2 regions of the Agromyces sp. GXQ0307 genome follow, and region 2 is predicted to be linked to the other one. Evidence: predicted binding sites of a transcription regulator. Region 2 holds the regulator's gene; the other holds the start of a gene.
What was found. The regulator LexA, encoded in region 2, represses DNA repair genes until DNA is damaged. The targets are predictions, from matches to a motif close to TCGAACANNTGTTCGA.

Region 1: uvrA (excinuclease ABC subunit UvrA) is a predicted target of LexA. The motif match lies at 5,539-5,554, and genes of this name have one in related genera.

The regions. Positions count from the first base shown of each region.
Region 1 is NZ_JBIZVY010000003.1:329,431-345,388, reverse strand. Features, by position in the region: gene ACIQH8_RS11660 (DUF885 domain-containing protein) at 1-1,039, shown strand, start outside; gene rpsA (30S ribosomal protein S1) at 1,204-2,652, shown strand; gene coaE (dephospho-CoA kinase) at 2,764-3,381, shown strand; gene uvrB (excinuclease ABC subunit UvrB) at 3,439-5,502, shown strand; gene uvrA (excinuclease ABC subunit UvrA) at 5,610-8,501, shown strand; gene uvrC (excinuclease ABC subunit UvrC) at 8,504-10,468, shown strand; gene rapZ (RNase adapter RapZ) at 10,511-11,383, shown strand; gene whiA (DNA-binding protein WhiA) at 11,427-12,407, shown strand; gene ACIQH8_RS11620 (superoxide dismutase) at 12,546-13,172, shown strand; gene gap (type I glyceraldehyde-3-phosphate dehydrogenase) at 13,271-14,275, shown strand; gene ACIQH8_RS11610 (phosphoglycerate kinase) at 14,285-15,499, shown strand; gene tpiA (triose-phosphate isomerase) at 15,490-15,958, shown strand, end outside.
Region 2 is NZ_JBIZVY010000001.1:28,660-44,617, reverse strand. Features, by position in the region: gene miaB (tRNA (N6-isopentenyl adenosine(37)-C2)-methylthiotransferase MiaB) at 1-82, shown strand, start outside; gene miaA (tRNA (adenosine(37)-N6)-dimethylallyltransferase MiaA) at 84-1,004, shown strand; gene dapF (diaminopimelate epimerase) at 1,033-1,914, shown strand; gene ACIQH8_RS00195 (class I SAM-dependent methyltransferase) at 1,966-2,577, opposite strand; gene hflX (GTPase HflX) at 2,621-4,147, shown strand; gene ACIQH8_RS00185 (methylenetetrahydrofolate reductase) at 4,386-5,420, shown strand; gene metE (5-methyltetrahydropteroyltriglutamate--homocysteine S-methyltransferase) at 5,417-7,756, shown strand; gene lexA (transcriptional repressor LexA) at 7,857-8,534, opposite strand; gene ACIQH8_RS00170 (LysM peptidoglycan-binding domain-containing protein) at 8,848-9,183, shown strand; gene ACIQH8_RS00165 (RNA-binding S4 domain-containing protein) at 9,299-9,526, shown strand; gene ACIQH8_RS00160 (Fic family protein) at 9,627-10,895, shown strand; gene ACIQH8_RS00155 (histidinol-phosphate transaminase) at 10,892-11,986, shown strand; gene hisB (imidazoleglycerol-phosphate dehydratase HisB) at 12,031-12,645, shown strand; gene hisH (imidazole glycerol phosphate synthase subunit HisH) at 12,642-13,280, shown strand; gene priA (bifunctional 1-(5-phosphoribosyl)-5-((5-phosphoribosylamino)methylideneamino)imidazole-4-carboxamide isomerase/phosphoribosylanthranilate isomerase PriA) at 13,393-14,139, shown strand; gene ACIQH8_RS00135 (SseB family protein) at 14,123-14,926, shown strand; gene ACIQH8_RS00130 (pyridoxal phosphate-dependent decarboxylase family protein) at 14,990-15,958, shown strand, end outside.

The DNA.
Region 1 (15,958 bases), on a different contig from region 2:
CGGCCGGCTCGCCGAGTTCCTCGAGGGCGAACTCGCGCCGCGCGCCGGCGAGGCCGACGCGGTCGGCCGGGAGTTGTACGCGCTCCGGTCGCGTCACTTCCTCGGGGCGGTGATCGACCTCGACGAGACGTACGAGTGGGGGATCGATGAGCTCGCCCGGATGGTCGCCGAGCAGGAGGCCGTCGCGAACCGCATCCTCCCGGGGGCGAGCGTCGAGGAGGCGGTCGCGCACCTGGAATCCGACCCGGCGCGCAAGCTCGTCGGCACCGATGCGCTGCAGCGGTGGATGCAGGAGACCAGCGACCGCGCGGTCGCCGAGCTCGGAGCGACCCAGTTCGACATCCCGGAGGAGATCCGCACGCTCGAGTGCCGCATCGCGCCGACCCAGGAGGGCGGGATCTACTACACGGGTCCGAGCGACGACTTCACGCGGCCCGGGCGCATGTGGTGGTCGGTGCCCGAGGGCGTCACCGAATTCGACACCTGGCGCGAGAAGACCACGGTGTACCACGAGGGTGTACCCGGTCATCACCTCCAGATCGGGCAGGCCGTCGTGAACCGGCGGCAGCTGAACACCTGGCGCCGACAGCTCGCCGGCACGTCGGGACACGCCGAGGGGTGGGCGCTGTACGCCGAGCGGCTCATGCAGGAGCTCGGATACCTCGACGACCCGGCGGACCGGCTCGGCATGCTCGACGGGCAGCGGATGCGCGCAGCGCGCGTCGTGCTCGACATCGGCGTGCACCTCGGCAAGCGGCGTCCCGACGGCGACGGTGTGTGGACGGGGGAGTACGCGTTCGAGTTCATGGGCCGGAACGTCAACATGCCGCCGGAGTTCGTGCGGTTCGAGGTGCACCGCTACCTCGGCTGGCCCGGACAGGCGCCGTCGTACAAGGTCGGGCAGCGTATCTGGGAGCAGCTGCGCGACGACGTGCGCCGGCGCGACGGGCAGGCTTTCGACATCCGCGAATACCACCGTCGGGCGCTCTCGCTCGGCGGGGTCGGGCTCGACACGCTGCGGGGTGCGTTGGCGGCGTGACGGCGGAATGGCGCGACACGCCCGGGTTGCTCGGTGCTGCCGCGAGCGGCTAGGATGGAGTGTCACTCGTGTGACAATCCTGTCCGCCTGCCCGTCGCGGACCAACCAAAGACACCGCTCTTCCCGCGTCGGGCCCGATACTGTCCATTCGGAGCATCCACTACATGACAACCGCAACGACCAAGGCGCCCAAGCAGGTCGCGATCAACGACATCGGATCTGCTGACGATTTCCTCGCCGCGGTCGAGAAGACGCTCAAGTTCTTCAACGACGGCGACCTCATCGAGGGCACCGTCGTGAAGATCGACCGCGACGAGGTCCTCCTCGACGTCGGCTACAAGACCGAGGGTGTCATCCCCTCGCGCGAACTTTCCATCAAGCACGACGTCGACCCCAGCGAGGTCGTCGAGGTCGGCGACACCGTCGAGGCCCTCGTTCTCCAGAAGGAGGACAAGGAAGGCCGTCTGATCCTGTCGAAGAAGCGCGCGCAGTACGAGCGCGCGTGGGGCGACGTGGAGAAGATCAAGGAGAACGACGGCGTCGTCACCGGCTCGGTCATCGAGGTCGTCAAGGGCGGCCTCATCGTCGACATCGGCCTCCGCGGCTTCCTGCCCGCGTCGCTCATCGAGCTGCGCCGAGTCCGCGACCTCACGCCGTACCTCGGCCAGGAGATCGAGGCGAAGATCCTCGAGCTCGACAAGAACCGCAACAACGTGGTCCTGTCGCGTCGCGCCCTCCTCGAGCAGACCCAGTCGGAGTCGCGCTCGACCTTCCTGCAGAACCTCCACCCGGGCCAGATCCGCAAGGGCGTCATCTCGTCGATCGTCAACTTCGGTGCGTTCGTCGACCTCGGTGGCGTCGACGGTCTCGTCCACGTCTCGGAGCTCTCGTGGAAGCACATCGAGCACGCGTCCGAGGTCGTCGAGGTCGGCCAGGAGGTCACCGTCGAGGTGCTCTCCGTCGAGCTCGACCGCGAGCGCGTCTCGCTCTCGCTCAAGGCGACCCAGGAGGACCCGTGGCAGGTCTTCGCGCGCACGCACGCGATCGGCCAGGTCACCCCGGGCAAGGTCACGAAGCTCGTCCCGTTCGGTGCGTTCGTCCGCGTCGCGGACGGCATCGAGGGCCTCGTGCACATCTCGGAGCTGTCCGGCCGCCACGTCGAGCTGGCCGAGCAGGTCGTCTCGGTGGGCGAGGAGGTCTTCGTCAAGGTCATCGACATCGACCTCGAGCGTCGCCGCATCTCGCTCTCGCTCAAGCAGGCGAACGACGGCGTCGACCCCGAGGGCACCGAGTTCGACCCGGCGCTCTACGGCATGCTCACCGAGTACGACGAGCAGGGCAACTACAAGTACCCCGAGGGCTTCGACCCGGAGACCAACGAGTGGCGCGAGGGCTTCGAGGCCCAGCGCGAGAAGTGGGAGCAGGAGTACGCTGCGGCCCAGGCTCGCTGGGAGGCGCACAAGAAGCAGGTCGCGGCCTCGCTCGCGGCGCAGACGTCGGACGACTCGTTCTCGTCGGGCACCTCGTCGTACTCCAGCGACTCGGCCGGTGCGGGCACCCTCGCCGACGACGCCTCGCTGGCGGCGCTGCGCGAGAAGCTCTCGAGCAACTGATCGAGTCGCGCGGCGTCGCGCCGCGCGAACGGCACACGGAAGGCCGGTCCCCTCGGGGGCCGGCCTTCCGTCGTCCGGGTGCGCCGCCCGACCACCCGTAGAGTGGACCTCGTGTATCTGATCGGTCTCACCGGCGGCATCGCGTCGGGCAAGTCCACCGTTGCGCGTCGACTCGTCGAGCACGGCGCCATCCACATCGACGCCGACCAGCTCGCGCGTCGCGTCGTCGAACCTGGCACGACCTGCCTGGAGGAGATCGTCGCCGCGTTCGGAGAGGATGTCCGGAGGTCCGACGGGACGCTCGACCGGCAGCGACTGGGTGAACTCGTGTTCCGGGACGATGACGCGCGAGCCAGGCTGAACGCGATCGTGCATCCAGCCGTGCGGGAGTTGTCCGCGAAGCTCATCGCGAAGGCCGAGGCCGACGACCCGGATGCGGTCGTCGTCTACGACGTGCCGCTCCTCGTCGAGGCGCAGGTCGACCACCCGTTCGACCTCGTCGTCGTGACGAGCGCGCCGAAGCGCGCGCAGGTCAAGCGACTCGTCGAGGAACGCGGATTCGATCCCATCCAGGCCGAGGCCCGAGTCGACGCCCAGGTGAGCGATGAGGAGCGACGTGCGGTGGCGGACGTCGTCATCGACACCGGCGGAACGATCGCGCACACCGTGAGCCAGGCCGACGCGCTGTGGGTCGACATCGACCGGGCGAGACGCGCCGAGCACGCCTGACGTACGCCCTCGGCGTACCCGGCTCGCCTGTCGGTGGGCCGACCTAGACTCGGATCCATGCAGTCGACCCGTTCCGTGCGCCCGTTCGAGGTCGTCAGCGAGTATGCGCCGAGCGGCGACCAGCCCCAGGCGATCGCCGACCTCGCAGCGCGAATCAACGCGGGCGAGACCGACGTCGTGCTGCTCGGTGCGACCGGCACGGGCAAGTCCGCCACGACGGCCTGGCTGATCGAGCAGGTCCAGCGGCCGACGCTCGTGCTCGCGCACAACAAGACGCTCGCCGCACAGCTCGCGAACGAGTTCCGGGAACTCATGCCGAACAATGCCGTGGAGTACTTCGTCTCGTACTACGACTACTACCAGCCCGAGGCGTACGTGCCGCAGACGGACACCTTCATCGAGAAGGACTCGTCGATCAACGCCGAGGTGGAGCGTTTGCGGCACTCGACGACGAACTCGCTGCTCAGTCGGCGCGATGTCGTGGTGGTCTCGACGGTCTCGTGCATCTACGGCCTCGGCACGCCCGAGGAGTACCTCAGCGCCATGATGCCGCTGCAGGTCGGGCAGCGGGTCGACCGCGACTGGCTCATCCGCAAGTTCGTCTCGATGCAGTACCAGCGCAACGACGTCGACTTCTCGCGCGGCACCTTCCGCGTCCGTGGCGACACGATCGAGATCATCCCGGTGTACGAGGAGCACGCGATCCGCATCGAGATGTTCGGCGACGAGATCGAGGCGCTGCACAGCCTGCATCCGCTGACCGGAACGGTCGTGGCGAAGCTCGACGCGGTGCCGGTGTTCCCTGCGTCGCACTACGTCGCGAGCGTCGACGTCATGCAGCGGGCGATCGGCACGATCCGCGACGAGCTCGACGAGCGGCTGCAGGAGCTCGAGCGCGAGGGGAAGCTCCTCGAGGCGCAGCGGCTCCGCATGCGGACGACGTTCGATCTCGAGATGATGGAGCAGATCGGCTTCTGCTCGGGCATCGAGAACTACTCGCGCCACATCGACGGGAGGGCACCCGGCGAGGCGCCGCACTGCCTCCTCGACTACTTCCCCGACGACTTCCTCGTCGTCATCGACGAGTCGCACGTCACCGTTCCGCAGATCGGCGCGATGTACGAGGGCGACGCGTCGCGCAAGCGCACGCTCGTCGAGCACGGTTTCCGCCTGCCGAGCGCCCTCGACAACCGACCGTTGAAGTGGGACGAGTTCAAGGACCGGGTCGGCCAGACCGTGTACCTCTCGGCGACGCCCGGCAGGTACGAGATGGGCATCGCCGACGGCGTCGTCGAGCAGATCATCCGTCCGACGGGCCTCGTCGACCCCGAGATCGTGGTGAAGCAGAGCAAGGGCCAGATCGACGACCTGCTCGAGGAGATCCGGGCCAGGGCCGAGCGCGACGAGCGCGTGCTCGTCACGACGCTCACGAAGCGGATGGCGGAGGAGCTCACCGACTTCCTGACCGAGGCCGGCGTGCGCGTGCGATACCTGCACTCCGACGTCGACACGCTCCGGCGCGTCGAACTCCTGACGGAACTGCGTGCGGGCGTCTACGACGTGCTCGTGGGCATCAACCTCCTCCGCGAGGGGCTCGACCTGCCCGAGGTGTCGCTCGTGGCGATCCTCGACGCCGACAAGGAGGGCTTCCTGAGGTCGTCGACCTCGCTCATCCAGACGATCGGTCGAGCGGCCCGCAACGTCTCCGGCCAGGTGCACATGTACGCCGACGTGATGACCGAGTCGATGCAGCTCGCGATCGACGAGACGAACCGGCGGCGCGACCGGCAGATCGAGTACAACCGCGTGAACGGCATCGACCCGACGCCGCTCCGCAAGCGGATCGCCGACATCACCGAGGTCCTCGCGCGCGAGGAGGCCGACACCGCCGCACTCCTCGCCGGCCGCGACGGGCGCAGGACCTCGCCGGTCCCGATGCGGCGCGACGGCATCGCCGCGGCCGGAGCGAACGACCTCGAGGAGCTCATCCGCGACCTCAACGACCAGATGCTCGAGGCCGCGGGCGAGTTGAAGTTCGAGCTCGCGGCCCGCCTGCGCGACGAGGTGTCCGAGTTGAAACGCGAGCTGCGGCAGATGGAGAAGGCGGGCCACCTGGGCTGATCATGCGACGCGGGCCACGAGGCATCCGACTGGGAATCGAACGTGTGTTCGCTCTCAGCAGGTGTGCTCGCGGCGAGAGTGTCGGAGGCCGTTCGTAGACTCGTAGGGTGCCAGTTTCACGTCTCGATGCCCATTCGCGCCTGAGTGTCCGCGGGGCACGCGTCCACAACCTGCGCGACGTCGACGTCGAGATCCCTCGCGACGCGATGGTGGTGTTCACCGGGCTCTCGGGGTCCGGCAAGTCGTCCCTCGCGTTCGACACGATCTTCGCCGAGGGCCAGCGCCGCTACGTCGAGTCGCTCTCCGCATACGCGAGGCAGTTCCTCGGGCAGGTCGATCGGCCCGACGTCGACTTCATCGAGGGGCTCAGCCCCGCCGTGTCGATCGACCAGAAGTCCACCAACCGCAACCCGAGGTCGACGGTCGGCACGATCACCGAGATCTACGACTACATGCGCCTGCTCTGGGCGCGCATCGGCGTGCCGCACTGCCCCGTCTGCGGCGAACGGATCCAGCGGCAAACGGTGCAGCAGATCGCCGACCGGCTCATGGAACTCGAGGCGGGCACCCGGTTCCAGGTTCTGAGCCCTGTCGTGTCGCAGAAGAAGGGAGAGTTCGTCGACCTGTTCCGCGAGCTCTCCGGGCAGGGCTACTCGCGAGCCGTGGTCGACGGCGAACTCATCCGCCTCGACGAGGCGCCGAAGCTGAAGAAGCAGGTCAAGCACGACATCTCGGTCGTGATCGACCGCCTCGTCGCCTCCGACGACATCCTCGGTCGACTCACCGATTCGCTCGAGACGGCGCTGCGTCTCACCGACGGACTCGTACAGGTCAACTACGTCGATCGCGAGGGGGATGCCGCGTGGCAGACCTTCTCCGAAAAGCTCAGCTGCCCGAACCAGCACCCGATCGCGCTCACCGAGATCGAGCCTCGGACCTTCTCGTTCAACGCCCCGTTCGGCGCGTGTCCCGAGTGCTCCGGGCTCGGAACGCGCATGTCGGTCGACGAGGAGCTGCTGCTCGGCGATCCGGCCCTCAGCATCGCCGAGGGCGTCATCCTCCCGTGGACCTCGCAGGGCAAGAGCCTCTACAACTACTACGAGAAACTGCTCGACGGGCTGGCACGCGACCTCGGATTCTCGCTCGACACCCCGTGGGAGGAGTTGGACGCCGACGCTCGCCACGCCGTGCTGCGCGGCGACAACTTCGAGGTGCGCGTGCGCTGGCGAAACCGCTACGGGCGCGAGATGAGCTACACCTCCGGCTTCGAGGGCGTCGTGCCCTACATCGAGCGGCAGTACCTCCAGGCCGAGACCGATGTGCAGCGCGCGCGTTGGGCGGAGTACCTCCGCGAGATCCCCTGTCCGGTCTGCCACGGCGACCGGTTGAAGCCCGAGGTGCTCTCGGTCCTGATCCACGAGGCGTCGATCGCCGACGTGTGCCGGCTCAGCCTGCACGACGCGCGGGCGTTCATGGACCGCCTCGAGCTGACCGACCGCGAGCAGGCGATCGCGGCCCAGGTGCTCCGCGAGATCAAGCTCCGACTCGACTTCCTCATCCGCGTCGGGCTCAGCTACCTCGACCTGGCACGTGCCGCTGGCACGCTCTCCGGTGGCGAGGCGCAGCGCATCCGGCTCGCGACCCAGATCGGCTCGGGCCTGACCGGTGTGCTCTACGTACTCGACGAGCCCAGCATCGGCCTGCACCAGCGCGACAATCGCCGCCTCATCGACACGCTCGTCGCCCTGCGCGACCTCGGCAACACCCTGATCGTCGTGGAGCACGATGAGGACACGATCCGCACGGCCGACTGGATCGTCGATATCGGCCCGGGCGCGGGCGTGCACGGCGGCACGGTCGTGCACAGCGGCAGCTACGCCGACCTCATGAAGAACACCCGGTCGCTCACGGGCGACTACCTGGCCGGCCGCAAGGAGATCGCGATCCCGCCGACGCGGCGCCCGATCGACCCGTCGCGGGTCATCCGCGTCGAGGGCGCGCAGGCGAACAACCTTCGCGGCGTCGACGTCGACTTCCCGCTCGGGACCTTCACCGCGGTCACCGGTGTCAGCGGGTCGGGCAAGTCCTCCCTCGTCAATGACATCCTGTACCGCGTGCTCGCCAACCGGCTGAACGGGGCGCGCAAGGTGCCGGGCAAGCATCGCCGCGTGAGTGGTCTCGAGCACCTCGACAAGGTCGTGCACGTCGACCAGGCGCCCATCGGCCGGACGCCGCGATCGAACCCGGCGACCTACACCGGCGTCTTCGACCGCATCCGAACACTGTTCTCCGAGACGGCGGAGGCGAAGGCGCGCGGGTACCTGCCGGGGCGGTTCAGCTTCAACGTCAAGGGCGGCCGCTGCGAGGCGTGCTCGGGCGACGGCACCATCAAGATCGAGATGAACTTCCTCCCCGACGTCTACGTGGCGTGCGAGGTGTGCGGTGGGCAGCGATACAACCGCGAGACGCTCCAAGTGCACTACAAGGGCAAGAACATCGCCGAGGTGCTCGAGATGCCGATCAGCGAGGCCGCCGAGTTCTTCGAGCCGATCTCCGCGATCCACCGCTACCTCAAGACCCTCGTCGACGTCGGCCTCGGGTACGTGCAGCTCGGCCAGAGCGCGACCACGCTCTCAGGCGGCGAGGCGCAGCGGGTGAAGCTCGCGACGGAGCTGCAGCGTCGGTCGAACGGCCGCAGCGTCTACGTGCTCGACGAGCCGACGACCGGCCTGCACTTCGAAGACGTGCGGAAGCTGCTGAAGGTCCTCGGCAAGCTCGTCGACAAGGGCAACACGGTGATCGTCATCGAGCACAGCCTCGACGTCATCAAGTCGGCGGACTGGATCATCGACCTCGGGCCCGAGGGCGGCTCAGGGGGCGGGCAGGTCGTCGCGACGGGCACGCCCGAGCAGGTCGCCGCGGTCCACGAGAGTCACACCGGGTACTTCCTGCGCGAGATCTTCGAGGCTGCCGCCGGCCCGGCGGTCGCCGCCAGCTGAACATGGCGAACACCGTCCCGTACCGTCCGCGTCCGGGCGAGATCCCGACGAACCCCGGCGTGTACCGGTTCCGCGACGCCGACCGCCGCGTGCTCTACGTCGGCAAGGCCATGAACCTGCGCGCCCGGTTGTCGAACTACTTCGCACCGCTCCACACGCTGCACGAGCGCACGCGTCGGATGGTCACGACCGCGGCCTCCGTCGAGTGGACCGTCGTCGGCAACGACATCGAGGCGCTCCAGCTCGAGTACACGTGGATCAAGGAGTTCGATCCGCCGTTCAACGTCAAGTACCGCGACGACAAGTCGTACCCGTACCTCGCGGTGACGCTCGCCGACGAGGCGCCGCGCGCGATCGTCACGCGGCGCCGCGGCATCCCCGGTGCGAGGTACTTCGGCCCGTACCCCAAGGTGTGGGCGGTGAACGAGACGCTCGACCTGCTCTTGAAGCTCTTCCCGATACGCACCTGCAAGGACTCCGACTACAAGCGCGCGATGCAGACCGGCAAGCCCTGCTTCGCCGGCCAGATCGGGCGATGCTTCGGTCCGTGCTCGGGCCGGGTCACGGTGGCCGAGCATCGGGTGAACGTCGACCGCTTCGTCGCATTCATGCAGAACCAGGACCGCCGCATCATCACCGACCTCACGCAGCAGATGCGCGCGGCAGCAGCGGTCCAGGACTACGAGACCGCCGCTCGTCGGCGAGACGAGCTGCAGGCGGCCGAGTCGTTCTTCGAGAAGAGCGCGGTCGTGCTCCGCGACCACGTCGACGTCGACGTCTTCGGCATCGACCACGACGAGCTCGCCGCCGCAGTGCACCTGTTCATGGTCCGAGGCGGCCGCGTCCGCGGTGTGCGCTCATGGACCGTCGACACCGAGCTCGACATGAGCCTCGGCGACCTGGTCGACTCCGTCGTGCAGAACGCGTACGGCGACGACATCCGCCCGCCGGCCGAGGTCGTCGTCCCGGCACTGCCGGATGACGCGGACGCGCTCGAGGGCTGGCTTGCGGCGCTCGGCGGTCGGAAGGTGCGCCTCCGGGCCGCCCGTCGCGGCGACAAGGCCGCGCTGCTCGAGACGGCGACGCAGAACGCGCGCCAGACCCTCGTGCTGTACAAGACGCGGCGGAGCGCCGACTTCACCGCGCGATCGCGCGCGCTGGAAGACATCCAGGAGGCCCTCGGCATGGCCGACGCGCCGCTCCGCATCGAATGCTTCGACGTGTCGCACCTGAGCGGCACCAACGTCGTCGCCTCGATGGTGGTCTTCGAGGACGGCCTACCGAGAAAAGACGAGTACCGGCGTTTCACGATCCCGAGCACCACCGACGACACCGACTCCATCCACCAGGTGCTCACGCGGCGGCTCGCCTACTTGGCCGCGCCGACGCACGGTGAGGCCGAATCGGATGCTGCGGGTGCAGCTTCCACGCGGCGCGACGCGGCGGCGCGGGGCGCCGAGCCGACCCCCGAGAACGGCGGCGAGATCGTGACGCCATCGCGACGCGCGAAGTTCGCGTACCGCCCGAACCTGCTCGTGGTGGACGGCGGCCAGCCGCAGGTCGCGGCCGCCGAGCGCGCGCTGCGCGAATCCGGCGTCGAGGGCATCTACCTGTGCGGAATCGCCAAGCGCCTGGAGGAGATCTGGACCCCCGAGTCCGACTTCCCGGTCATCCTCCCGCGCAACAGCGACGCCCTCTTCCTGTTCCAGCGTGTCCGAGACGAGGCCCACCGCTTCGCGATCACGCATCAGCGTCAACGCCGGAAGCGCGACATCACGACGGTCCTCTCCGAGGTGCCCGGGCTCGGACCGGCACGGGTGAAGGCGCTCCTGAAGCACTTCGGCTCGGTCGCCCGACTCCGCCAGGCCGACGAGCCGGCCATCGCGGAAGTGCCCGGCATCGGCCCGAGCCTCGCCACGGCCATCCACGCGCACCTGGAGGGAACGCGCCGCTCCGCCGCGGGCTAGGCTGGACCACCGGGGGAACGCACGAAGGGAGCGCCGACCGAGATGACCGACGGCGATCGCCAGGAGATGCTCATCGTCACGGGGATGTCGGGAGCAGGCCGCTCCACCGTCGCCGACGCACTCGAAGACCTGGGGTGGTACGTCGTCGACAACCTCCCGCCCCAGATGCTCCGGCCGCTCGTCGACCTGGCGCAGCGAGCGGGAGCATCACTGCCGCGGATCGCGGCCGTCGTCGACATCCGCGGCGGCACCTTCTTCTCGGAGCTGCAGGAGATGGTCGAGTCCCTGCGTGCCAGGGTCGATGTCCGGGTCGTCTTCCTCGACGCCAACGACGCGGTGCTCGTGCGACGCTTCGAGTCCGTGCGACGACCCCACCCGCTGCAGGGAGACGGCACGCTGCTCGACGGCATCACCGCCGAACGTGCCAGGCTCGCAGAGGTCCGCGAATCCAGCGACATCATCGTCGACAGCTCCGACCTCAACATCCATCAGCTCGCCACGCTCGTCACCGAGACCTTCGCAGAGGAGGACCGCGCTGGACTGCGTGTCATCGTGCAGAGCTTCGGCTTCAAGTACGGCCTGCCCCCCGATGCCGATCTGGTGGCGGACGCCCGCTTCCTGCCGAACCCGTTCTGGGAACCCGAACTGCGCGCGCACACCGGCGAGGATCCGGAGGTCGCCGAGTACGTCCTCGATCAGCCAGGGGCGCGCGAGTTCCTCGATGCCTACGTCGCGGCACTCCGGCCGGTGCTCGAGGGCTACCAGCGCGAGAACAAGCGCCACGCGACGATCGCGCTCGGCTGCACCGGCGGCAAGCACCGGTCGGTGGCCCTGGTCCGCGAGCTCGCTGCGCGCCTGAGATCGATCCCCGGACTCGCGGTCAGCATCAAGCACCGCGACCTCGGACGCGAATGAACGGGCGCCGACCGCGCCGACGCAACACAGAGAGGACGACCACGTGGCCCTGACCGCTGAGGTGAAAGAGGAGCTGGCGAAGGTCGAGGTGACCCGGACCTCGGTCCGCGCCGCGGAACTCGCATCGGTGCTCCGATTCGCCGGGGGACTCCACATCATCTCGGGGCGCATCGCCATCGAGGCCGAACTCGACGCGCCCGTGATCGCGCGCAGGGTCACCCGCGACCTCGGTGAACTGTACGGCGTGCGGCCCGACGTCTCCGTGATCTCCGCGTCCGGACTGCGTCGCACGAACCAGTACCTCGTGCGCGTGCTCGACGGCGGCGAGACGCTCGCGCGCCAGACCGGGCTCCTCGACGCGCGACGTCGCCCGGTGCGCGGCCTCCCGAACAAGCTGACGACCGGTTCGCGCGACGAGGTCGCCGCCGTCTGGCGCGGCGCGTTCCTCGCGCGGGGGAGTCTCACGGACCCCGGCCGGTCCGCCGCCCTGGAGGTGACGTGCCCCGGAGGCGAGACGGCGATGGCGCTCGTCGGCGCTGCAGGGCGCCTCGGCGTCTCGGCGAAGGCGCGCGAGGTCCGAGGCGTGCACCGCGTGGTCATCCGCGATGGCGAGGCCATCAGCTCGATGCTCGCGGTCATGGGTGCCGACGAGACGGTCCGCAACTGGGAGGAGCTGCGCCAGCGGCGGGAGGTCAGGGCCACGGCGAACCGGCTCGTGAACTTCGACGACGCGAACCTGAGGCGCTCCGCGCAGGCCGCGGTCGCGGCGTGCGCGCGGGTCGAGCGCGCGATGGAGATCCTGGGTGACGAGATCCCGGAGCACCTGAAGTACGCCGGCGACCTGCGCCTCGCGCATCGCGACGCGAGCCTCGACGAGCTCGGCCACCACGCCGACCCGCCCCTGACGAAGGACGCGGTCGCAGGACGCATCCGTCGCCTCCTGGCCATGGCCGACAAGCGCGCCGTCGAACTCGGCGTGCCGGGCACGGAGGCGAACCTCCCCGCCGACCTCGACGACGTCTGAACGAGGCCCGAGCGGTGCCCGGGCGGTGCCCGCATGCCGTCAACCCCCGTCATCCGGCCCGGACACGGGCATAGGATCGAGAACGCCGCGGTCCCCGGGCAGACGTCCGGTTCACCCGGCTGCTGACAAGGAGAAGCAATGGCTGACTACACCCTCCCTGAACTCGCCTACGATTACTCGGCCCTCGAGCCGTCGATCAGCGGCACGATCATGGAGCTGCACCACTCGAAGCACCACCAGGCCTACGTGACCGGAGCGAACACCGCGCTCGCGCAGCTCGCCGAGGCGCGCGACTCCGGCAACCTGGCCAACGTGAACAAGCTCGAGAAGGACCTCGCGTTCAACCTCGGCGGTCACGTCAACCACTCGATCTTCTGGACCAACATGTCGCCGGACGGCGGCGACAAGCCGACCGGCGAGCTCGCCTCGGCGATCGACGACCACTTCGGCTCGTTCGACAAGTTCCAGGCGCACTTCACCGCGACCGCGCTCGGCGTCCAGGGCTCGGGATGGGCTGTGCTGGCGTGGGACTCGATCGGGCAGCGCCTGATCATCGTCCAGTTCTTCGACCAGCAGGCGAACCTCCCGGCCGGGATCGTCCCGCTCCTGATGCTGGACGTCTGGGAGCACGCGTACTACCTCGACTACAAGAACGTGCGCGCCGATTACGTGAAGGCGTTCTGGAACATCGTGAGCTGGGAGAACGTCCAGCAGCGCTTCCAGGCCGCCACTGAGAAGACCTCAGGCCTGCTGCTACTGTCATAGCGGATGGTGTCCCCGGACGCCGTCCGGGGACACCGGCGTCCGGTCAGAACCATCTCCAACAAGCGCGATCGCGCCCATCACAACAGGGGAGAATTCCTGTGTCTGTAAAGATCGGCATCAACGGCTTCGGCCGTATCGGCCGCAACTACTTCCGTGCGGCCCTCGCCCAGGGGGCCGACCTCGAGATCGTCGCGGTGAACGACCTCACCGACAACAAGACGCTCGCGCACCTGCTGAAGTACGACTCGATCACCGGACGCCTCGACGCGACGGTCGAGTACGACGACGAGCACCTGATCGTCGACGGGAAGTCGATCCGCGCATTCGCCGAGCGCGACCCCGCGAACCTGCCGTGGGGCGATCTCGGCGTCGACATCGTCATCGAGTCGACCGGCTTCTTCACCAAGGCCGCCGACGCGAAGAAGCACCTCGACGCCGGCGCGAAGAAGGTGCTCATCTCGGCACCCGCGACCGACGAGGACGCGACGTTCGTGATGGGAGTGAACGAGGACACGTACGACCCGGCGACGCACCACATCATCTCCAACGCCTCGTGCACGACGAACTGCCTCGCGCCGCTCGCCAAGGTGTTCAACGACGAGTTCGGGATCGAGCGGGGCCTGATGACCACCGTGCACGCGTACACCGCCGACCAGAACCTGCAGGACGGCCCGCACAAGGATCTCCGTCGCGCTCGCGCCGCCGCGATCAACATCGTGCCGACCTCGACCGGTGCCGCCAAGGCCATCGGGCTCGTGCTGCCCGAACTCGTCGGCAAGCTCGACGGATTCGCGCTGCGCGTCCCCGTCCCCACCGGCTCGATCACCGACCTGACGGTGACGGCATCCCGCCCGGTGACCGTCGACGAGGTGAAGGCCGCCTACCGGAAGGCCGCCGAAGGCCCGATGAAGGGGATCCTCAAGTACACCGAGGACCCGATCGTCTCGAGCGACATCACGACCGACCCGCACTCGTCGATCTTCGACGCGGGCCTCACGCGAGTGATCGGCGACCAGGTGAAGCTCTCGGCGTGGTACGACAACGAGTGGGGCTACTCGAACCGCCTGGTCGACCTCACCGAGTACGTGGCCGAGCGACTCTGAGGCGGCGACGTGACCCTCAGGACCATCGATTCCCTGGGTCCGCTCGCCGGCACGCGCGTCGTCGTCCGCTGCGACCTCAACGTCCCCCTCAAGGACGGGGTCATCACGGATGACGGCCGCGTGCGCGCGTCGGTCCCCACGCTCACCGCGCTCGTCGAACAGGGTGCGAAGGTGATCGTGATCTCGCATCTCGGCCGTCCCGACGGAGCGCCCGACCCGAAGTACAGCCTCGAGCCGGTGGCCGTGCGCCTCGGCGAGGTCCTCGACGCGCCGGTCGCCTTCGCGACCGACACGGTCGGCGACGATGCCGCGGCCAAGGTCGCCGCGCTCGGCGACGGCGAGGTGCTCGTGCTCGAGAACCTCCGCTTCAATCCGGGCGAGACGAGCAAGAACGAGGCCGAGCGCACCGCATTCGCCGGACAGCTGGCGGAGTTCGCCGACTCGGTCGTCTCCGACGGCTTCGGCGTCGTCCACCGCAAGCAGGCGAGCGTCTACGAGCTCGAGCAGCTTCGTCCGAGCGCTGCGGGCCTCCTCATCGCGACCGAACTCGACGTGCTCGACCGGCTCACCGAGAATCCCGAGCGCCCGTACGTGGTCGTGCTCGGCGGTTCGAAGGTGTCCGACAAGCTCGGCGTGATCGAGCACCTGCTTCCGCGTGTCGACGCCCTGCTCATCGGCGGTGGCATGCTCTTCACGTTCCTCGCGGCCCAGGGCCACAAGGTGGGCTCGAGCCTCCTCGAGGCCGACCAGATCGACACCGTGAAGGGGTACCTGGCCGATGCCGCCGAGCGCGGAGTCGACATCGTCCTCCCGACCGATGTCGTGGTCGCCGCGTCGTTCTCGGCTGAGGCCGAGCACCAGGTCGCCGCGGCCGACGCCATCGAGGACACCCCGTTCGGAGCGTCCGGGCTGGGCCTCGACATCGGCCCCGACACGGCGGCCGCGTTCGCGGAGCGCGTCCGCGGCGCGAAGACGGTGTTCTGGAACGGCCCGATGGGCGTCTTCGAGCTCGCGCCCTTCGCCGACGGCACGCGGACCGTGGCATCCGCTCTCACCGAGGTGGACGGGCTCAGCGTGGTCGGCGGTGGCGACTCGGCCGCGGCCGTGCGTCAGCTCGGGTTCGACGAGTCCGCTTTCGGGCACATCTCGACGGGCGGCGGCGCGAGCCTGGAATTCCTCGAAGGCAAGAAGCTCCCCGGACTGGAGGTCCTCGGATGGCAGTGACCCGCACCCCGTTCATCGCGGGCAACTGGAAGATGAACCTCGACCACCTGCAGGCGATCGCGTTCGTGCAGAAGCTCGCGTGGAACCTCTCCGACGCGAAGCACGACTTCGCGGACGCGGAGGTCGCGGTCTTCCCGCCCTTCACCGACCTTCGGTCGGTGCAGACGCTCGTCTCGGCCGACGACCTGCCCGTGAAGTACGGTGCTCAGGACCTCTCGGCGAAGGACTCGGGCGCCTACACCGGCGAGGTGTCGGGCGCGTTCCTGGCCAAGCTCGACTGCGCGTACGTCATCATCGGGCACTCCGAGCGGCGCACGATGCACGCCGAGACCGACGAGGTCGTGAACGCGAAGGTCGTCGCCGCGCACCGTCACGGCCTCGTGCCGGTGCTCTGCGTGGGCGAGACCGCGGAGGATCTCGAACAGCACGGCGCGAGCGCGGTCCCGGTGGCGCAGCTCC
Region 2 (15,958 bases):
GCTGCGCGTCGGCGGCGAGCCGCTCACGAGCCCCGGCGTCGGCACGATGCCGATCTACGACCCCGCCGACGGCCAGCGCTGACGTGACCCTCATCGCGGTCGTCGGCGCCACGGGTACCGGCAAGTCGCGCTTCGCGCTCGACCTCGCGCATGCGATCGCCGCGCGCGGCGGCGTCGCCGAGGTCGTGAACTCCGACGCCATGCAGCTGTACCGCGGCATGGACATCGGCACCGCGAAGCTGCCGCTCGACGAGCGCGAGGGCGTGCCGCATCACCTCCTCGACGTGCTCGACGTCACCGACGAGGCATCCGTCGCCGCATACCAGGCCGAGGCCCGCGAGGTCGTCGACGACATCGCCGCGCGCGGCGGCGTCGCCCTCCTCACGGGCGGCTCGGGGCTGTACGTCTCGAGCGTGATCCACGACCTGCGCTTCCCGGGCACGGATGCCGCGATCCGCGCGCGACTCGAGGCCGAGCTCGCGGAGGTGGGGCCGGGCCTGATGCACCGGCGCTTGCGCGAGCTCGATGCCGAGACCGCCGCGAGCGTCGACCCGCAGAACGGGCGCCGGATCGTCCGCGCGCTCGAGGTGATCGAGCTCACCGGCGAGCCGAAGGCCGCACGCCTGCCGGACGAGCCCGTGCCATGGCGGCCCCACCGCATCGTGCACCTCAGGGTCGAGCGCGCCGAACTCGTCCCGAGGCTCGACGCCCGCGCCGCGGGCATGTGGGCGGACGGTCTGCTCGACGAGGTCCGGGGGCTCGTCCCTGCGGGCCTCGAGCGCGGAATCACCGCCCGCAAGGCCATCGGCTACGCACAGGCCCTCGCAGAACTGCAGGGGCGGATGCCGGAGGCCGACGCGATCGCGGAGACGCAGGCGCTGACCCGGACGTACGCCCGGCGGCAGGTCGGGTGGTTCAAGCGGTACACCGCGGCATCCGTCGTCGACGCCCTCGACCCGGACGCCGTCGCCGCCGAGGTCGCGCGGCAAGCCGACGGCGTCTGACGCGCGCCGCGCTCCCTAAACTGGTGCGATGGCGTTCGATCTGCGCTTCACCAAGGGCCAGGGCACGGGCAACGACTTCGTGCTGTTCAGCGACCCCGAGGGCGAGCACGAACTCTCGCCGACGCAGATCGCCGCGGTGTGCGACCGTCGGTTCGGCGTCGGCGCCGACGGCCTGATCCGCGCGGTCCGTTCCGAGCGTCTCGCTGACGGCGGTGCGGCGCTCGCGGAGGACCCGCAGGCGACCTGGTTCATGGACTACTGGAACGCCGACGGCAGCATGTCCGAGATGTGCGGCAACGGCATCCGCGTCTTCGTGCGGTACCTCGTCGACCAAGGTCTGGTCGCGCCGGACGGGGACGACTGGATCGCGATCGGCACCCGGGCGGGAGTCCGCCGGGTTCGGGTGACCGGTGCCGGGTTCGAAGCCGACCTCGGCGTGTGGCGCCTCGACGGCGGTGAGCCGCTCGTGCGCGCCAAGAACCTGGGCGTCGCGCGACCGGGACTCGGCATCGACGTCGGCAACCCGCACGTCGTCGTGGCGCTCGCCGACGACGACGAGCTCGACGGCCTCGATCTCGCCTACCTCCCGATGCTCGATCCCGAGCCGCAGGCCGGCGCCAACGTCGAGTTCGTCGTGCCCGCCGAGCCGCTCGTGGAGAACGGGCGCGGTCGCATCCGGATGCGCGTGCACGAGCGCGGATCGGGCGAGACGCTCTCGTGCGGCACCGGCGCGGTCGCGGCGGCGCTCGCGGTGCGCTACTGGGCCGGAGAGCAGGCGCCGGACACCTGGGTCGTGCAGGTCCCCGGTGGCGTGCTCGGCGTCCGCATGGAGCAGCGGCCCGACGGCGAGCACGTGCTGCTCACCGGGCCGGGCGAGCTCGTCTTCGACGGCGTCCTCAGCCTTCCCTGACGCGATCTGCGTTCGCCGCGTCGGCGCGGCCGCTCGTCGGCCCCGGCCGGCTCAGGTCTCGCGCGTCACGGTGAGGACTCGGAAGCCCTTGGACGTGCTCGCGCGGTCGACCCGCCATCCGTCGCCGAACTCGTCGGCGAGCCAGCGCTGGAGGCTGTCGGCGCCGAGGTTCTTCTGCACGACGAGCCAGGCGGTCGCGCCGACCTCGAGCCGGGGGAGCCACTGCCGGAGCATCGCGTGCAGTTCGGCCTTGCCGATGCGGATGGGCGGGTTCGACCAGATGACGGAGAACCCGACCTCGTCGGGAACATCCGACGGGTCGACCGCGTTGACGTTCACGAGCCCGAGACGCTGCGCGTTGCGGCGGACGAGGTCGAGCGCCCGCTCGTTCACGTCGACCGCCCAGACCGTGGCGTCAGGGGACTCGAGGCCGAGCGTGAGCGCGATCGGACCCCACCCGGCGCCGAGGTCGAGCAGGTGGCCCGTCGCCGGCGCGTCCGGGACCTCGTCGAGCAGGACCCGAGTGCCGAGGTCGACGTGGTCGGGGCTGAAGACGCCGCCAGCGGTCTGCACCTCGACGTCGCGGCCGGCGAGTCGCACCCGGACGGTCCGGAGCGCCGAGCGATCGGCGGGCTTGGACGAGAAGTAGTGCTCCTGCGGCATATCGGGAAACCTATCGCAGGCGAACGGAAGTAGGCTGGACGGAATGAACGACGCGGCACCCGAGACCCACGACGACGCGGTCGAGCGCGTGCTCCGCAGCGCCGACGCCCGAGCGGGAGTGTCCCGATTCGGGGCCTCCGACGCCTCGTCGATCCAGCGCGACGGCCTCGCCGGCCCCGCCGACGACGGCTTCGACGGCGAGCAGTACGACCGTGAGGCGCGTGCGGCACTGCGCCGCGTCGGCGGGCTCTCGACCGAGCTCGAGGACGTCACCGAGGTCGAGTACCGGCAGCTGCGGCTCGAGAACGTCGTGCTCATCGGCGTGTACCCGCAGGGCTCGCTGGAGGACGCCGAGAACTCGCTCCGCGAGCTCGCGGCACTGGCCGAGACCGCGGGAGCGCGCGTGCTCGACGGCGTGCTCCAGCGTCGTCCGCACCCCGACCCGTCGACCTACCTCGGCCGGGGCAAGACCGAGGAGCTGCGGCACGTGGTCGCCGCGCTCGGCGCGGACACCGTGGTCGCCGACACCGAGCTCGCTCCGAGCCAGCGCCGTGCGCTCGAGGACGCGGTCAAGGTCAAGGTCATCGACCGCACCGCGGTGATCCTCGACATCTTCAGCCAGCACGCGAAGAGCCGCGAGGGCAAGGCGCAGGTCGAGCTCGCGCAGCTCGAGTACCTGCTTCCGCGCCTGCGCGGTTGGGGCGAGTCGATGTCCCGCCAGGCCGGTGGCCAGGTGGGCGGCGCGGGCGCCGGCATGGGCTCGCGCGGTCCCGGTGAGACGAAGATCGAACTCGACCGCCGGCGCATCCACTCGCGCATGGCCAAGCTCCGCCGCCAGATCGCCGGCATGAAGCCCGCGCGCGACGCCAAGCGCGCGAACCGCAAGCGCAACGCGGTGCCGTCGGTGGCGATCGCCGGGTACACGAACGCGGGCAAGTCGAGCCTGCTGAACCGCATCACCGGTGCAGGCGTGCTGGTCGAGAACGCGCTGTTCGCGACGCTCGACGCGACCGTCCGCCGCAACACGACTGCCGACGGGCGGGTCTACACGATCGCCGACACCGTGGGCTTCGTGCGGAACCTCCCGCACCAGCTCGTCGAGGCGTTCCGCTCGACGCTGGAGGAGGTCGGCGACGCCGACCTGATCGTGCACGTCGTCGACGCCGCGCACCCCGACCCCGCCCAGCAGATCGCGACCGTGCGCGACGTCATCGGCGAGGTCGGCGCCCGCGACATCCCCGAACTCGTGGTGTTCAACAAGGCCGATCTCGTCACGCCCGAGGATCGCCTGGTGCTGCAGGGCCTCGAGCCGAACGCCGTCTTCGCCTCGGCTCGGACGGGCGAAGGCGTCGCCGAGGTGCTCGCCGCCATCAGCCGCATGCTGCCCGACCCCGCGGTCGAGGTCGACCTGCTCGTGCCGTACGAGCGCGGCGACGTCATCTCCGTGCTGCACGAGACCGGTCGCGTGCTCTCGACCGAGTACGTGGAGGACGGCACGCGCATCCGCGCGCTCGCCTCGCCCGAGCAGGCCTCGCAGCTCGAGGAGTTCCGCGCCTCGGCGCTGGCGTAGCATCCGCTCGTCGCGTGCTGCCGACATCGGTCAGCCAGTGCGGATGGCGCGCCGCCGACGTCACTCGCCGTCACACCGGTCACGCGTCGTAACACCGCGAGCGGATCCGGTCACCCGGGCGTATCGTCGCACCTGATCGTGGCGAGCGGCCGGATGCCGCCCGCCTGGAGCGACCGCCGAGCCCGGCACCCGCCCGCGAGACCCACCTGCCGTTCCGGCCGGTCGGGCGCGGCGTGCCGTGCACTCGACCACCCCGGAACTGCTCGCCACCTGGAGCGACATGACCGGAACCGAGCCCGACGGCGACGCCGCCCGGCCGCGCGTGCCGATCTCGTTCGAGCTGTTCCCGCCGCGAACGGATGCCGCGGCGATCGCGCTCGGACGTACCATCGACCGCCTCGCCGAGGTCGATCCTGCGTTCATCTCCGTGACGTTCGGTGCGGGCGGGTCGAGTCGGGACCGCTCGCTGACCGTGCTCCGGTACATGCTCGAGCACACGAACGTCGAGCCGATGGCCCATCTCACCTGCGTCGGGTCGAGTCATGCCGAGGCGAACCGACTCGTCCGCGAGTTCCTCGATGCGGGCGTCACGAGCTTCCTGGCGCTCCGCGGCGACCCGCCGGCGGGTGCGGTCGACGCGGAGGACGCGATCGGCGACCTGCACAGCGCCGCCGAGCTCGTGCAGCTCATCCACCGGGTGCAGGAGGAGCGCGAGCCGTTCGGGCAGTCGCGCATCCCGGGCATGCCGGGCGTCACGGCCATCGGCGAGCGTCCCCGGCCGGAGCGTGTCGCCGTCGCGGCGTTCCCCAGCGGGCACCCGCGTTCGCGGGGATCCAACCAGGACGTCGACGTGCTGCTCGCGAAGGAAGTCGCCGGCGCGAACCTCGCGATCACGCAGCTGTTCTGGCACGCCGACGACTACCTGTCGTTCGTGCAGCGTGCCCGGGCGGGCGGGGTGACGATCCCGATCCTGCCGGGGATCATGCCCGTCACCACCCCCGCGCGACTCGCGCGGCTCGAGCAGCTCACCGGGGTGCCGGCTCCCGCCGAGCTCGCGATCGACCTGGAGATCGAGCCCGACGCCGAGGCGCAGTTCGAGCTCGGCGTCGACCACGCCGCGAACCTCGCCGGCGCCGTCCTCGCGGGCGACGCCCCGGGCCTCCACCTGTACACCTTCAACCGCCACGAGGCCGTCCTCGCCGTCCTGGACCGGCTCGGCCTCGCCACCGCCCCCGCCCACGCGGGCACCGAGAGGAACACGAGAGAACGATGACCGCACCCGCCTTTCCCACCGGAACGATCCTCGGCTACCCGCGCATCGGGCGCCGCCGCGAGCTCAAGCACGCCGTCGAGGCGTTCTGGGCCGGCCGGATCGACGCCGACGAGCTCGAGCGCACCGCGGCCAGCCTCCGCGCCGCGACGCGCGAGCGGCTCGCCGAGCTCGGCCTCGGCCGCACCGACTCGGCGATCCCCGAGAGCTTCTCGTACTACGACCAGGTGCTCGACGCCGCGATCGCGGTCGGGGCGATCCCGACCCGGTTCGAGCGGCTGCGGGGCACCGACGGCCGGCTCGACCTCGCGGGCACCTTCACCGTCGCCCGCGGCGAGGGCGCCGATGCGCCGCTCGAGATGACGAAGTGGTTCGACTCGAACTACCACTACCTCGTCCCCGAGATCGGCCCCGACACCGCGTTCGCCGCGCACGCCGACGCGCTCGTCGCGCAGGTGCGCGAGGCGCGCGAGGCCGGCTTCGTGACGCGTCCGGTGCTCGTCGGCCCGGTCACCTTCCTGCTGCTGTCGAAGGCGGCGGATGGCGCACCCGAGGGCTTCCGCCCGCTCGATCGCCTCGTCGACCTCGTCCCGGTCTACCGCACCCTCCTCGCCGAGCTCGCCGAGGCCGGCGCCGAGTGGGTGCAGCTCGACGAACCGGGCCTTGTGAGCGAGAGCCTCGACGAGCCGCGCGATCGCGTGCTCGAGGCCGTCGCGGTCGCCTACGACGCGATCGGTGCCTCCGACGCACGCCCGGCGATCTTCGTCGCCGCGCCCTACGGCGACCTGGCCGACGCCCTGCCGGCGCTCGCGGCGACGCCCGTCGAGGCGATCGGGCTCGACCTCGTCCGCGGCGTGCTGCCCGCAGGGCTCGACCCGGTGACGGAGGAGGCCCTCGCCGCGAAGACGCTCGTCGCCGGCGTCGTCGACGGCCACAACATCTGGCGCGGCGACCTCGAGCGCGCGTTCGCGCACGCCGAAGCGCTCCGCTCGCTGTCGGGCGACGTCGCGGTGTCCACCTCGACCTCGCTCCTGCACGTTCCGCACGACGTGACGGAGGAGACCGCACTCGACCCGCGGCTCGTGAGCTGGCTCGCGTTCGCCGACCAGAAGGTCGCGCAGGTCGCGACGCTCGCGCGCGGCCTCGCCGACGGGCGCGACGCGATCGCGACCGAGCTCGACGCGGCATCCGCGGCCCTCGCCGACCGTGAGGCGGCGCCCGGCGTGCGCGTGCCCGCGGTGCGCGACCGCCTCGCCGCGCTCGACGCGAGCGCGTTCGCGCGCGCCGCCTACGACGACCGGGTCGCCGCGCAGGAGGACCTCGCACTGCCCGCGCTGCCGACGACGACGATCGGCTCGTTCCCGCAGACCGCGGACATCCGGCGCGCTCGCGCACGCCTCGTGAAGGGCGAGCTGACGGATGCCGCGTACCGCGAGCTCATGCGCGAGGAGATCGGTCGCGTCATCCGCCTGCAGGAGGACCTCGGCCTCGACGTGCTCGTGCACGGCGAGCCCGAGCGAAACGACATGGTGCAGTACTTCGCCGAGCTGCTCGACGGGTTCGCGGTCACGCAGCACGGCTGGGTGCAGTCGTACGGCTCGCGCTGCACGCGTCCGTCGATCCTCTGGGGCGACGTGTCGCGGCCCGCGCCGATGACGGTCGAGTGGTCGGAATACGCCCAGTCGCTCTCGGAGAAGCCCGTGAAGGGCATGCTCACCGGGCCCGTCACGATCCTCGCGTGGTCGTTCGTGCGCGACGACCAGCCGCTCGGCGACACCGCGCGGCAGGTCGCGCTCGCGCTCCGCGACGAGATCGGCGACCTCGAGGCTGCGGGCATCCGCATCATCCAGGTCGACGAGCCGGCCCTCCGGGAGCTGCTGCCGTTGAAGCGCGCCGACCAGCCGGCGTACCTCGAGTGGTCGGTCGGATCGTTCCGCCTCGCCACGGGCGGGGCCGCACCGGCCACGCAGGTGCACACGCACCTCTGCTACTCGGAGTTCGGAGTCGTCATCGACGCCATCCGCGAACTCGACGCCGACGTGACCTCGATCGAGGCGGCGCGCAGCCGCATGGAGGTCGTCGGCGACCTCGCCGCGAGCGGCTTCGACCACGGCGTCGGCCCGGGCGTCTACGACATCCACTCGCCGCGCGTGCCCAGCGTCGAGGAGGTGCGCTCGCTCCTCGAGCGCGCGGTCGACGGCGTGCCCGCCGGCCGGCTCTGGGTGAACCCCGACTGCGGCCTGAAGACCCGCGGCTACGACGAGACGGTCGCCTCGCTCGCGAACATCGTCGAGGCGACGCGCTCGGTGCGCGAGGGGGTCGCGGTCGCGACCGCCTGATGCGAAGAACGAGGGCGGATGCCGCGGGGTGAGCCCGCGGCATCCGCCCTCGTCGTCTGCGGCTTCGGTCGCCGCGGGGCGCTGAGCGCCGGGCCGTCCGTCAGACGGTGCGGAGCACCGCGACGACCTTGCCGAGCACCTCGGACTCGTCGCCGAGGATCGGCTCGAACGCCGAGTTGCGGGGGAGCAGCCAGGTGTGTCCGTCGCGCTGGCGGAAGACCTTGACCGTCGCCTCGCCGTCGAGCATCGCAGCGACGATCTCGCCGTTCTCGGCCGTCTTCTGCGAGCGGACGACGACCCAGTCGCCGTCGCAGATGGCCGCGTCGATCATGGAGTCGCCGACGACCTTGAGGATGAACAGCTCGCCCTTGCCGACGAGCTGGCGGGGGAGCGGGAAGACCTCTTCGACCTGCTGCTCGGCGGTGATCGGCACGCCCGCCGCGATGCGCCCGACCATCGGCACCATGGCAGCGTCGCCCACCGGTGCCGGCTCGGCCGAGGGCGAGCGGTTCTCGGTGCCCGGAAGGTCGATGAGGATCTCGAGCGCGCGGGGGCGGTTCGGGTCGCGTCGCAGGTAGCCGGCGAGCTCGAGCTGGTTGAGCTGGTGGGTGACGCTCGAGAGCGAGGAGAGGCCGACAGCGTCGCCGATCTCGCGCATGCTCGGCGGGTAGCCGCGATCGGCGACCGAAGCACGGATCGCCTCGAGGATCGCGAGCTGCTTCGGGCTCAGCGTCTTGCGCCGACGCGACCGGCCGCTCGCGCCGCGTGCCTGGTCGATGTCGATGCTCACGTGCCTCGCCTCTCGTCGGGACCGCGTCGGCCCGGATGTCGGTGGTCGGTGTTCGACTGTCGTCGGACATTCGAAACTGTATCCGCCTCGCGCTTGCGCGACAAACATCCGTTCGAGTGTGTCGCGGATATCGGGCCCGAAATCCCACCATCGGGTTCTTGCAGCGCCGAAAGTTCGAAGATATATTCGGAACACAGCTTCGCATCCGGCCCTCCCGGCCGAGGGCCGGATGCGGGGCTGGAGCCTCGGGAGGTGCGGAATGAGTGCAGTGGTGATGGGGCCCGCGATTGCGGCGCAGACGATGCCCGCGTTCGATTCGTCGACGGCGCGCACGCGCCTCAGGCTCACGAGACGGGGTCGCATCGTCCTCACCGGCATCGCCGCGCTTCCCCTCGCTGTCGGCGTGCTCATCGGGGTGCTCTCATCGGGCGGCGCCGTCGCCGGCATCGACGACGGGCGAGCCGCGGTCGCGTTCGAGACGATCGAGGTCGGCGCCGGCGACACGCTGTGGGCCATCGCCGAGTCGATCGCCCCGTCGGCCGATCCGCGCGACGTGATCTACGAGATCATGCGCCTCAACGGCCTCGACGACGCCGTGGTCCAGCCGGGCCAGCGGCTCGTGCTCCCCGCGGGCTGAGTAGGGCCCTGCAAGCGGGCGACCTCCCTGGAGGCGGCGGTGCCGATTCGCCGAGCGCTGCGGTGTCGTCCGCGTCGCCCAGCGTGACCGACTGGCGGCGGACTAGCATTCGGGGATGACGAAACCGGCTCCGATCGACGACGTCCCGATCGGTGGGGACGTCATCCGCCTCGGGCAGTTCATGAAGTTCGCAGGGCTCCTCGACTCCGGCGGTGACGTGAAGGAGGCGATCCTCAACGGCCATGTGGCCGTGAACGGTGAAATCGATCGCCGACGCGGTCGGCAGCTGCAGCTCGGCGACGTGGTCAGCTTCGATGGAAGAACCGTTCGGGTCTGCCCGTGATGGGTTCTCCGCGCGGAAGGTGACACCGTGCAACTCAGATTTACGTTAGGTGCGATAAAGTAAATATACGGTTTCTGCGATCCACGTCAGGAGACACCTCATGGCTCACTACGTCGATCTGCTCTGGAACCCGGAGGACACCGCGCACCTCTGCCGGAAGGACCGCGCTCCGGGCCGGTACCGGGCGTACGTCCCTGATGAGCTCGGCACGGAGCTGCCGGCGATCAGCCGTGATGCGCAGCAGGCCGCGGAGGATGCGCTGGCCGTGCTCGCTCGCGCCGATGAGCGCATCGGCGACCGAGGCGGGTACCTGAACCATCTGCTGATCCGTTCCGAGAGCATCTCCTCGTCGTGGATCGAGGGGAACAGCATCAGCCCGAAGAAGCTCGCCATCGCCGAGCTTCTCGACTATGGCGCAGGCAGCGGACTCAGCACACGCGTGGCGCTCGACGTGGTCGCGAACGTGCGCGCGACAGAAGAGGCGATCGCCGAACTGGGCGACCGGGAGCTCGCCCCCGACGTCACGACGGCGGATATCGAGCGATTGCAGCACCTCATCGAGCCCAGGCTCGAGCCCGGCCTTCGGACGGAGCAGAACTGGGTCGGCGGCCCGGGATGGAGTCCGCTCCGCGCGGACTTCGTTCCGCCGCCCGAGACCGAGGTGCGCCGACTCGTCGACGACCTCGCGGGCTTCGTCACGGCGACCTCGGGGAACCCCGTCGTGCGCGCGGCGATCGCGCACGCGCAGTTCGAGACGATCCACCCGTTCGTCGACGGCAACGGGCGCACGGGCAGGGCCTTGATCCACACCGTGCTTCGTCGCGCCGACGCACTCCGGAACACGCTCATCCCCATCAGCACGGTGTTCGCCGGCGACACGGATCGCTACATCGCAGGGCTCAGCGCGTACCGGGAGATCCCATCGCGCCTGGACGAGTGGGTCATCAGCTTCGCAGAGGCCGCAGAGCTGGCCGCGGGCAACGCGGTCAGGCTCGCTGCCGACATCGCAGCGCTCGACGATGAGGTGCGCGAGAACCTGGCCCGCTTCCGCGCCGACCAGGGCATCACGCCCGCGATTCCGCGAAGCGATGCCGTGGTGCTGAAGATCCTGAGCGCGCTGGCCGCCGAGCCGGTCCTGACCATTGAGACGGTGGCTGCCCGGCACGAGGTGTCGACGGCCGCCGCCCATCGCGCGCTCACCCAGCTCGCCGGTGCGGGAATCCTCGGTCGCACGAAGAACCAGAAGGGGAAGCTGATCTGCTGGACGGCCGACCGGCACCTGGCGCTGATCAGCCTGACCGAGCGCAGCAACCGCGTCGCCGGTGACCGCCGAAACACGGATGTCGCCGCGGATAGCATTGATCGGTGACGAGTCTCGACGACCTGCCCATCCGCGACGACCTCCGCGGCAAGTCCCCGTACGGTGCCCCGCAGAAGCACGTGCCGGTCGCGCTCAACGTCAACGAGAACACGCATCCGATCCCCGAGGACGTCGCGCACGACATCGTCGCGCGGGTCGCCGCCGCCATCATCGGCCTGAACCGGTACCCGGACCGCGAGTTCACGCAGCTCCGCACCGCGCTCGCCGAGTACCTCCGGCACGGCCTCACCCCGGAGCAGCTCTGGGCGGCCAACGGCTCGAACGAAGTGCTGCAGCACGTGCTGCAGGCGTTCGGCGGCCCCGGCCGCACGGCGCTCGGCTTCGGTCCGACCTACTCCATGTACAGCCTGCTCTCCTCGGGCACCGGCACCGGGTGGATCGCCGCGGAACGCGACGCCGACTTCGAGCTCTCGCCCGAGACCGCGGTCGCCGCGATCGAGCGCCACGATCCCGACATCGTGCTGCTCTGCTCGCCGAACAACCCGACGGGCACGCCACTGTCGCTCGAGACGATCGCCGCGGTGGCCGACGCCGCCCGCGGCGTGGTCGTCGTCGACGAGGCCTACCAGGAGTTCGCCGATCCCGGAACGCCGAGCGCGCTGACGCTCCTCGCGGGTCGTCCGCGGCTGCTGGTGTCGCGGACCATGAGCAAGGCCTTCGCCTTCGCCGGTGCCCGGGTGGGCTACCTCGCCGCCGACCCGGCGGTGATCGACGCCCTGCGCCTCGTCCGCCTCCCGTATCACCTCTCCGCCCTCACGCAGGCGGCGGCGCTCGGCGCCCTCGCGCACTCCGACGAGATGCTCGCGATGGTGGGCGAGATCCGCGCGCAGCGCGAGCGGATCACGCGCGAGCTCGCCGCACTCGGCTTCCGGCCGTACCGCAGCGGCGCGAACTTCGTGCTCTTCGGCGGCGTCGACGACCCGCACGCGGTGTTCGAGGCGCTGCTCGAGCGCGGCATCCTGATCCGCGAGATCGGCCTGCCCGGTTGCCTGCGCGTCACGGCCGGCACGGAGGCCGAGACGACCGCGTTCCTCGAGGCCATGGCCTCGTTCGCGCCATCCGCCGCGTCGAACGCCTGATCCAGCCCGGAATCCTCACCGACCTCCCCGAATAGGATGACCCCATGAGCACCGACCGCCCCGCGCGCACCGCGCGCGTGCAGCGCGAGACCAGCGAGTCGAGCATCGACCTGTCGATCGACCTCGACGGCACCGGCACGAGCGACATCGAAACGAGCGTGCCGTTCTACGACCACGTGCTGACCGCGTTCGCTAAGCACTCGCTCACCGACCTCACCGTCCGGGCGAAGGGCGACATCGAGATCGACGTGCACCACACCGTCGAAGACGTGGGCATCGTGCTCGGCCAGGCGATCCGGCAGGCGCTCGGCGACAAGCGCGGCATCTCGCGCTACGGCGACGCGCTCGTACCGCTCGACGATGCGCTCGCGCAGGCCGTCGTCGACATCTCGGGGCGGCCCTACCTCGTGCACGGAGGCGAGCCGGCCGGGTTCGAGTTCCACCTGATCGGCGGGCACTTCACGGGCTCGATGGTCCGGCACGTGTTCGAGGCCATCACGTTCAACGCCGGGCTGACCGTGCACGTGAACGTGCTCGGGGGGCGAGACCCGCACCACATCGCCGAGGCCGAGTTCAAGGCCTTCGCGCGTGCGTTCCGGCAGGCGAAGGCGCTCGACCCGCTCGTGCGCGGCATCCCGTCGACCAAGGGCGCCCTGTGACCGCCACGCGTCGCGTCGCCGTCCTCGACTACGGCTCCGGCAACGTGCACTCGGCCGTGAAGGCGCTCGAACGTGCGGGCGCCGAGGTCGAACTCACGGCCGACCGCCGAACGATCATGGAAGCCGACGGCCTCGTCGTGCCGGGCGTCGGCGCGTTCGCGGCCGTCATGGACGGGCTGCGCTCGGTTCGCGGCGACGAGCTCATCGATCGGCGGCTCGCCGGCGGCCGGCCCGTCCTCGGCATCTGCGTCGGGATGCAGGTCATGTTCGAGCACGGCGTCGAGCGCGGCGTCGACACCGAGGGCCTCGGCGAATGGCCGGGCGTCGTCACCGAGTTGCCGAGTGATGTGCTGCCGCACATGGGCTGGAACACCGTGCAGCCCGACGAGGGCTCGGTGCTGTTCGACGGCCTCGAGGACGAGCGGTTCTACTTCGTCCACTCGTACGCGGCGCAGGCGTGGCACCTCGACGTCATCCCGCCGTTCCCGCAGCCGAGGCTCACGTGGTCCGAGCACGGCGGCCGCTTCCTCGCCGCCGTCGAGAACGGCCCGCTGTCGGCGACCCAGTTCCACCCGGAGAAGTCGTCGGATGCCGGCATCCGACTGCTCGCGAACTGGATCGGCTCGCTCGGCTGACGCCGGGCACGACCCCGCAAGACCTTCGATGCGTCACGGCCTTCCAGTGCGGACTAGGATGCTGTGACTGTGCCGAGGCCGCGCTTCCGCGGCATCCGATTCGAGGACAGTGATGAGTGAGTTCAGCAAGACCCCCCGTCTGGTGCTGCTTCCGGCAGTCGACGTGGCGGGAGGCAAGGCGGTCCGCCTGACGCAGGGCGAGGCCGGCACCGAGACGAACTACGGCGACCCCGTCGACGCCGCCGCCGACTGGGCCGACCAGGGTGCCGAGTGGATCCACCTCGTCGACCTCGACGCCGCCTTCGGGCGCGGCTCCAACGCGGGGATCCTCAAGAAGGTCATCCGACAGGTCCGCGGGGTGAACGTCGAGCTCTCCGGCGGCATCCGCGACGACCGGTCGCTCGAGAACGCGCTCGAGATCGGCGCGAAGCGCATCAACCTCGGCACCGCGGCGCTCGAGAATCCGGAATGGGCGGCCTCCGTCATCGCGCAGTACGGGGAGGCGATCGCCATCGGCCTCGACGTGCGGGGAACGACGCTCGCTGCCCGGGGCTGGACCAAGGACGGCGGCGACCTCTGGCAGGTCATGGACCGCCTCGAGGACGCCGGCGCCGCCCGGTACGTCGTGACGGATGTCACGAAGGACGGCACCCTGCAGGGGCCGAACGTCGACCTGCTGCGGCAGATCATGGAGCGCACGCGCCGCCCCGTCATCGCGTCGGGCGGCGTCTCGAGCCTCGACGACATCGCCGCGCTGCGCCAGCTCGTTCCGCTCGGCCTCGAGGGCACGATCATCGGCAAGGCCCTGTACGCGGGCGCGTTCACGCTGCCCGAGGCGCTGGATGTCGCATCCCACTGACCCCGCGGCGGACTCCGCCGGTCGCCCGTGGGCGGGGCGGTCCTTCCAGTCGAACCCGCACGCCGCGGATGACGGCCGCATGCCGGAGGCGCTCGGTGTCGCGCTCGAGCGCTTCCGCTCCGGTGACGGCGGCCAGGCCGACGTCGTCGCGGCGTTCGGTCCGTCGCGGCTGCTGATTCCGCTCCTCGCCGAGCTCGGCGACGGCGGCACCGAGGTCGGCGCGCACGGCCACGCCGTCGACAAGAGCCAAGAGCTGTCGATCGTGACCGTCGAGGGACCCGATGGCCGTCGCGTACTGCCCGTCTTCGGGTCCGTCGAGGCGATGAACCGGTGGAACCCGGTCGCACGGCCGGTGCCCGGCGACGGCGTGCGGGTCGCGCTGGCGGCCGCCGACGACGGCACCGAGTTGGTCGTGCTCGATCCGGGCTCGCCGACCGAGTTCGTGCTCCGCCGGCCCGCGGTCTGGGCCGTGGCGCAGCAGCAGCCGTGGCATCCGCCGGTCGAATCGGGTGCCGTCAGGGAGGCGTTCGAGGCGTCGATCGGTGGCGAACTGGCGGTGCTCGGCGTCGAGCTCGTCGCCGGCGATCCCGACGCGCGGCTGCGGGGGCCGGAGCTGGTGGTGCGGCTGCGGCTGATCGCGGGCCTGACCCGGACCGAGCTGGATGCCACGACTGCGCGGCTCGCGAGGCGGTGGGCCGCGGACGACGCGATCGCCACGGGCGTCGACTCGCTCGCGGTGAAGCTCGTGGCCGGCGAGCCGGGGGAAGGCGACTCGCTCGGCCGTTGACCCCGGCGAGGCGCGAGAGCAGGATCGGGACTGCGCGACGACGCGCGGAAGTCCAGGTGGATGATGACCGACGAACCATCGGGAGCCGACACCGCCCCCGACCTCAGACCGCTCGACGACGAACTGCTCGGCCTGGCGCACCGGCACGCCGCAGCCTGGCTCGAGACGGTCGCCGAGCGCCCGATCCCGCCGCGGGCGGGCGTCGAGGGGGTCATGGACGCGCTCGGCCGCGAGCTGCCGGAACGCGGTGAGCCCGCCGACGCGGTGATCGACCGGCTCGTCGAGGGCGCGGAGCCCGGGCTCATCGCCATCGGGTCGCCGAGGTTCTTCGGCTGGGTCATCGGCGGCACCCAACCGGTCGCACTCGCGGCGGACTGGCTCGTCTCCGCCTGGGACCAGAACACGGGGCTCGGGATCATCTCGCCGGGCATGGTCGCCGCGGAGGAGATCGCGTCCTCCTGGCTGCTCGACCTGCTCGGCCTCCCGGCCGGGAGCGACGTGGGCTTCGCGACCGGGGCGACGACCGCGCAGTTCGCGTGCCTCGCGGCGGCGCGCGACGAGGTGCTCCGGCGCGTGGGCTGGGACGTCGAGGAGCAGGGGCTCGGCGGCGCGCCGCGCATCCGATGGCTCGCCGGCGCCGAGCGGCACGGCACCATGGACCTCGCGGCGCGCTACCTCGGCCTCGGGGCGCCGACCGTGGTCGCGTGCGACGACCAGGGGCGCATTCGGCCCGACGCACTCGAGGCGGAGCTCGCGCGCGGCGAGGGGCCGGCGATCGTCGCGCTGCAGGCCGGCAACATCCACTCGGGTGCGTTCGACCCGTTCGCCGAGACGTGCCGGATCGCGCACGAGGCGGGCGCGTGGGTGCACGTCGACGGCGCGTTCGGGCTGTGGGCCGCGGCATCCCCGCGCCTCGCGCACCTGACGGCGGGCCTCGCCGACGCCGACTCCTGGTCGACCGACGCGCACAAGACCCTGAGCGTGCCGTACGACTGCGGCGTCGCGATCGTGCGCGACGGTGCCGCGATGCGG